DNA from 3 places in the Neorhizobium sp. T25_27 genome. Region 1 is predicted to be linked to each of the others. Evidence: predicted binding sites of a transcription regulator. Region 1 holds the regulator's gene; each other region holds the start of a gene.

Region 1 (2,271 bases):
CAGGGACAAGCCCCCCGACGACATGCCGTCCGGCGAGAAAACCAACGAGCGCCGCGAACTGACTCCGCAGCAACTGGAAACGGCAAAGTCGAGGATAAAACAGGCGCCTGTCGGCCGCTTCACCTGCGAGCCGACGGCCTGGTGTGCGGCAAGCACGGGCAAGGGCATCGTTATCGCTGTCGAGGACGGCCGTTATGCGGGTGCCGCCTGCGACGCCGCCAGTCTTGTCATTGCGCCGCGTGCCCGCTTCGACCAATGCCGGTCCGGCGCCCTGATGATCAACGGTGCCACGCTTCGCAAGACGGGTGCCCTGGAGATTTCCCTCAACGGCGCGACCGACATTCGGCGCTGGCAGATCCGTGCCGCCATGGCGGGCGCAGACCGTCCCTGGAGCCGGCACCGCCACTATGATTGGCGAAGCCAGGGTTTCGATAGTTCATTGCCGGAACCGCTCCGGCAGATGATCAGTGATACCGGCGGATGAGGCCGACGAGCTTGCCCTGGATCTTCACCCGGTCCGGCCCAAAGATGCGGGTTTCGTAGGCCGGGTTGGCGGCTTCGAGGGCGATGGAGGCGCCGCGGCGGCGGAAGCGCTTCAGCGTCGCTTCCTCGTCGTCCACCAGCGCCACGACGATGTCGCCCGGATTGGCCGTATTGCTGTTGCGGATGATCACGGTATCGCCGTCGAGAATGCCGGCCTCGATCATCGAATCGCCCTTGACCTCGAGCGCATAATGTTCGCCGGAACCGAGCATCTCGGCAGGCACGGCGATGTCATGCGTGTTGTTCTGGATCGCCGAGATCGGCACGCCGGCAGCGATGCGGCCCATGACCGGAACGGTGGTGGCGTTCGGCGAATCGTCGTTGGCGGCGGGTTTCTGAGGGGCTGCTACCGGCTGCGGCTTGCCGAGGCTGCCTTCGATGACGCTCGGCGAAAACCCGCGCCGCGGCTGCATGCTGGGCGAGTAGGCTTCCGGCAGCTTGATGACTTCGAGCGCCCGGGCCCGGTTTGGCAGGCGGCGGATGAAGCCGCGCTCCTCGAGCGCGGTGATCAGGCGGTGGATGCCGGACTTGGACGCGAGGTCGAGAGCGTCCTTCATTTCGTCGAATGACGGCGGGATGCCGGATTCCTTCATGCGTTCGTGAATGAACAGAAGCAATTCCTGTTGTTTGCGCGTGAGCATCTTTTGGCACCCTCAGAGTCGGAAACAAATCCAGAACGGACACTATATGTTCCATATGTGTTCTGCAAGTCCCTAAATTTCTGTGAAGTATGATGATTTTTTCTTCATAGATGCGTGCCAGATATCTCGGGTCTCACCACTTGCGCGGCGCGAGCCCGCTGCCAAAGTAGCTTTGCGATTCCAATTCCGGGGGCCCTCGCGTGAACGCAAGACCAATCGATCATCTCGTGCTGCCGGTGGCGGGACTTACCGCTGCGCGTTCCCGGCTCACGAAGCTTGGTTTTACAGTTGCGCCCGACGCTTTTCATCCTTTCGGCACAGCCAATGCTTGTGTATTCTTCTCGGATGGCAGCTATCTGGAGCCGCTGGCTGTTGCCAATCGCCGTCATGCAAGCGCCGCCGCCAAACGTGGCAACGTTTTTACCGCACGCGATCTGGCCTTCCGCAAGGGACGCGACAGGCAGGGCTTTTCGGCGCTCGTTGTCGCCACGGGCGACGCGATGGCCGATCACGCGCGTTTCAAGATGCGCGGCGTCTCGGCAGGCGACGTGCTGGAATTTTCCCGTGGGATGACCTTGGCCGACGGTTCCGAAACCCAGGCGAGCTTCCGGCTGGCTTTTGCCGGTGATGACCGGGCGCCCGACTTCCTGATGTTTTCCTGCCAGCGGATCAATCCCCTGCCGGCCGATCGCAGCGAACTGGAGCACCATTCCAATGCGGTCATGGGACTGAGCAAGATCATCCTGTCGGCATCGGCGCCCTCCGATTTCGCGCCCCTGGCCGAGCAGGTGCTGATGACGAAGGCCAAGCCGGAGGCTGCTTCGCTCGAGCTTGCGGCGGCCAATGCCGGCATTCGCATCCTGCAGGATCACGAACTCGAGGCGGAATTTGCCCTGCCGTCGACGCCGGGTGCCGAGGGCCTGCGCGGCCGGGTGATCATCTTCAAGACGGCCGATCTTGCCGTGACAGAGATCACCCTTGCTGCTAATGACGTCGCATTCGTCCGCCGGGAGGGCCGTGTTCTCGTCTCGGCGGCGCCCGGCCAGGGTGTTTTGTTCGGCTTCGAGGAATAGGTTCATGGAAGTTA
Region 2 (2,271 bases), on a different contig from region 1:
TGCGAAACCGGCCGCACCGCGCCCGAGAGGCTGATTTCGCCGAAATAGACGCAATCGGCCGGCAGAGCAAGACCGGCAAGCGAGGATACCAGTGCGGACGCGACCGCGAGGTCGGCCGCAGGCTCGGTAATGCGATAACCGCCCGCGACGTTGAGATACACATCGTGCTGTCCGAGCTTGACGCCGCAATGGGCCTCGAGGACTGCGAGAATCATCGACAGGCGCGACGAATCCCAGCCGACCACCGCGCGCCGCGGCGTGCCGAGCGAGGTGGGCGCCACCAGCGCCTGCACCTCGACCAGAACCGGCCGCGTGCCCTCCATGCCGGCAAAGACCGCGGCACCTGGCGATTTCGAGTTGCGCTCGCCGAGGAAGAGTTCGGACGGATTGGTGACTTCGCGAAGTCCTTTGTCGGACATTTCGAAGACGCCGATCTCGTCGGTCGGGCCAAATCGGTTCTTGACGGTGCGCAGGATGCGGTAGTGGTGGCCGCGGTCGCCTTCGAAATAGAGGACCGCATCGACCATGTGCTCGACGACGCGCGGGCCGGCGATCTGGCCTTCCTTGGTGACGTGGCCGACAAGGACCATGGCGGCCCCGGTCTGCTTGGCGAACCGGATCATCGCCTGCACGCCGGTGCGCACCTGGGTGACGGTGCCCGGCGCCGAATCGGCCGTGTCGCTCCATAGCGTCTGGATCGAATCGATGATCACGAGGTCGGGGCGTTTGCCTTCGCCGATCGTGGCGAGGATGTCCTCGACATTGGTTTCGGCCGCGAGCAGCACTTCTGTATCGGCGGCATCCAGCCGCTGGGCACGCAGCCGCACCTGAGCCACCGCCTCTTCGCCCGAGACGTAGATGATCCGGTGGCCGCGACGGGAAAGGGCCGCCGCCGCCTGCATCAGAAGCGTCGACTTGCCGATGCCCGGATCGCCGCCGACCAACACCGCCGAACCGCGCACGAACCCGCCGCCGGTCGCCCGGTCGAGTTCGGAAATGCCGGTGAAGATGCGCGGCGCTTCCTCGGTCTCGCCGGACAGCGTGGTGAGCGCCACGGCACGGCCCTTCTTCGGCACCTTGCCGGGGCCTCCACCGATGCCGCCCATCTGGTCGTCTTCGATAATGGTGTTCCACTCGCCGCAGCCGTCACACTTGCCGGCCCAGCGGTTATGCACCGTGCCGCAGTTCTGGCACACGAATTGGGTTTTTGCTTTTGCCATGGGATCAGGTGCCGCCTTCGATATTCACAAATTCCACCGTGAACAAAAGCGGAACTCTTATTCTCTAATCCGAAAATGTGGCTGATGGCAAGGAGGGCGGCAGCTATTCGGTTTCGATATAACGCCGCTCGTAGCGCAGACCGAGGCTGGTCAGCAGTTCGTAGCCGATCGTGCCGGCGGCGCGGGCGACGTCGTCGAGATCTATGTTCGGGCCGAACAGCTCGACATAGTCGCCGGCCTGGATCTCCGATGCCGGGACGTCCGTGACGTCGAAGATCGTCAGGTCCATGGTGATGCGGCCGATGACCGGAACCTTGCGGCCGGCGACGAAGCCGAAGCCGCCATCCTTCACCGTTTGACGCAGCGGCACGCCGGAGCCGGAGAGCGCTCGGCTGTAGCCGTCCGCATAACCCGCGGAAACGATCGCCAGCCGGCTGTCGCGGGAGAGCTGGTAGGTGCCGCCGTAACTTACCGTCTCGCCCTTTTTCCCGTCGCGGATCTGGATGATGCGCGCTTCCGCCTTGGCAACCGGCTTCATCGGATTCGGTACCCCGACGACCGCCTCGCCGCCATAAAGCGCGATGCCGGGGCGGGTGAGATCGAAATGATAGTCCGGTCCCAGAAAGATCCCGGCGGAAGCCGAAAGGCTCGTCTCGATGCCTTCGAAAGCCTCCGCGACCTTCTGGAAAGCCGAAAGCTGTTTTTGGTTGAGGGGCGAGGAGGGCGTGTCGCCGCTATGGAGATGCGACAGCACCAGGACCGGCGAGAAGCTTGCCGGTCGCGACACGTCGTCAGCAAAGGCGATCGCATCCTCAAGCGGCAGACCGAGACGGTTGAAGCCGGTGTCCACCTGCAAAGCACAGGGATGGTCGCCATATTCCGATGTCACCGACATCCAGAAGGCGAGCTGTTCTTCCGAGGCCAGAACCGGCACCAGATCGTGTTCGAAGAACATCGCCTCCTGGCCGGGCCAGATTCCGGAGAGAACATAGATGCGGGCGTCGGGTGCATAGGCGCGCAGCGTCACGCCTTCTCGCGCGACAGCGACGAA
Region 3 (2,271 bases), on a different contig from region 1:
GCCGTCGCCAGCCGTTCGCCGACCATGCGATAGGAAATCGCCTCGGCGAGATGAATGCGGCCGACCGTATCCTTGCCGTCGAGATCGGCGAGCGTGCGGGCGACTTTCAATATCCGATGGTATCCGCGGGCCGAGAACTTGAGCTTTTCGGCCGCATCCCTGAGCAACTGGAGACCACCGGGATCGGGTTCGGCGATCTTCTCGATCAGGGCCGTCGAGCAGCGGGCATTGGTGAGGACCCGCGGATAACCGGCCTGTTCGAACCGCTCCCGCTGCCTGTCACGCGCAGCCGCCACGCGCCTGGCGACATCCGCACTACTTTCCGCCGGCCGCGGACGAATGAGATCGGCGGCGGACACGGCCGGCACGTCGATGCGGATATCGATACGGTCCATCAGCGGCCCTGAAATGCGCCCCTGGTAGTCCGACATGCATTTTGGCCCACGTGCGCAGGAATGGCCGGGTTCGCCCGCCATACCGCAGCGGCACGGGTTCATGGCGGCGACGAGCTGGATGCTGGCAGGATAGGAAACCCGATGATTGGCGCGGGCGATAATGCACTCGCCGGTCTCCAGCGGCTGACGGAGCGCGTCCAGCGCCTGTGGCGAGAATTCCGGGAATTCGTCGAGGAACAGCACGCCGTGATGGGCGAGCGATGCCTCCCCGGGCCTGGCGCGCAGGCCACCGCCCACCAGCGCTGCCATGGTGGCCGAATGATGCGGCGTGCGGTAAGGCCGGCGATCGGAAAGCTTACCGCCGGAAAGCTGGCCGGCGATCGAATGGATCATCGACACTTCCAGCAGTTCGGCGGCTGAAAGCGGCGGCAGGATGGACGGCAGCCGGGCGGCAAGCATGGATTTGCCGGAGCCGGGAGGGCCGACCATCAAAAGATTATGGCCACCGGCGGCGGCTACTTCCAGCGCCCGCTTGGCCGATTCCTGGCCTTTGATGTCGACGAGGTCGGGCAAATTGGCAGGCAAGGCGCGACTTGCCGGCTGCGGGCGGGAGATGACCTGGGTGCCGCGGAAATGATTTGCGAGGGCGATCAGGCTGCGCGGCGCGACGATATCGATCTCGGCCCCTGCCCAGGCGGCTTCGGCGCCGCTGTCAGCCGGGCAGATCAGGCCCTTACCCAGAGCGTTGGCGGCGATTGCCGCCGGAAGTGCGCCGGCCACAGGTGCGAGCGTGCCGTCGAGGTTCAGTTCTCCGAGCACGACATAACCGGTGAGTGCATCGCCGGGAACGGCGCCCAGCGCCGCCATCAGTGCCAGTGCGATCGGCAGGTCGAAATGCGATCCTTCTTTCGGAAGGTCGGCCGGCGCCAGATTGACGGTGATCTTCTTCGGCGGCATGGCAAGGCCGGAGGCGTGCAACGCCGCCTGCACCCGCTCGCGGCTCTCGGCCACCGCCTTGTCCGGCAGGCCGACGATATGCATGTTGATCTTGCCCGGCCCGACCATGACCTGCACGTCGACCGGAACGCCTTCTATGCCCTGGAATGCGACTGTGCTGACGCGCGAAACCATAACCACCCCGCCCCTAACTTCATGTCCGGGACGCAGCGATACACGCTTTCCGTGCCAGGAATTGCAATCTGGCATAGAAATCAGAATGAAACAAGAACATTAACCGAACAATTTCACGCATCCGCTGCAAATGGGTTGCTGGCGGTTGTATCGTGAGAACAAAGGCGATCCGTATCCGAAACGCCTTGCATTCATCAGCCGCGTTTTGCCTCGATTGCATCCCAGAGGAGGCTTGCGACGTCGGCGCCGCCGAACTTCTTGACTTCGCGGATGCCCGTCGGGGATGTGACGTTGATCTCGGTCATGTAATCGCCGATGACATCGATGCCGACGAAGATGAAGCCGCGCTCGCGCAGGGCGGGTCCGATGCGGGCGCAGATTTCCTTCTCGCGCGGCGTGATCTCGGTCGCCTCGGCGCGGCCGCCGACATGCATGTTGGAGCGGCTGTCGTGTTCGGCGGGAACCCGGTTGATCGCGCCGACCGGCTCGCCGTCCACCAGAAGGATGCGCTTGTCGCCCTTGCGCACGGCCGGCAGATAGGCCTGGGCGATATAGGGTTCGCCGCGATACATCTGGCCGAACATTTCGAGCAGCGACGTGAAATTGCGGTCGTCGCGGGCGGAATGGAAAACTCCGGCACCGCCATTGCCGTAGAGCGGCTTCAGGATGATATCGCCCATCTCTTCCCGGAAACGGGCGATTTCGCCCGGATCGCGGCTGATCAGCGTTGCCGGCATCAGATCGG

The links. The regulator LexA, encoded in region 1, represses DNA repair genes until DNA is damaged. The targets are predictions, from matches to a motif close to TGTTCNNNNTGTGTTCNG.
Region 2: the regulator LexA is predicted to act here: its motif matches at 1,259-1,276, upstream of radA (DNA repair protein RadA).
Region 3: the regulator LexA is predicted to act here: its motif matches at 1,619-1,636, upstream of C5J24_RS08875 (YifB family Mg chelatase-like AAA ATPase).

Annotation. Positions count from the first base shown of each region.
Region 1 is NZ_PVBJ01000001.1:1,241,631-1,243,901, reverse strand. Features, by position in the region: gene C5J24_RS06175 (ComEC/Rec2 family competence protein) at 1-484, shown strand, start outside; gene lexA (transcriptional repressor LexA) at 465-1,184, opposite strand; gene C5J24_RS06165 (VOC family protein) at 1,385-2,257, shown strand; gene kdsA (3-deoxy-8-phosphooctulonate synthase) at 2,262-2,271, shown strand, end outside.
Region 2 is NZ_PVBJ01000009.1:158,537-160,807, forward strand. Features, by position in the region: gene radA (DNA repair protein RadA) at 1-1,220, opposite strand, end outside; gene alr (alanine racemase) at 1,324-2,271, opposite strand, start outside.
Region 3 is NZ_PVBJ01000002.1:417,432-419,702, reverse strand. Features, by position in the region: gene C5J24_RS08875 (YifB family Mg chelatase-like AAA ATPase) at 1-1,526, opposite strand, end outside; gene gshB (glutathione synthase) at 1,721-2,271, opposite strand, start outside.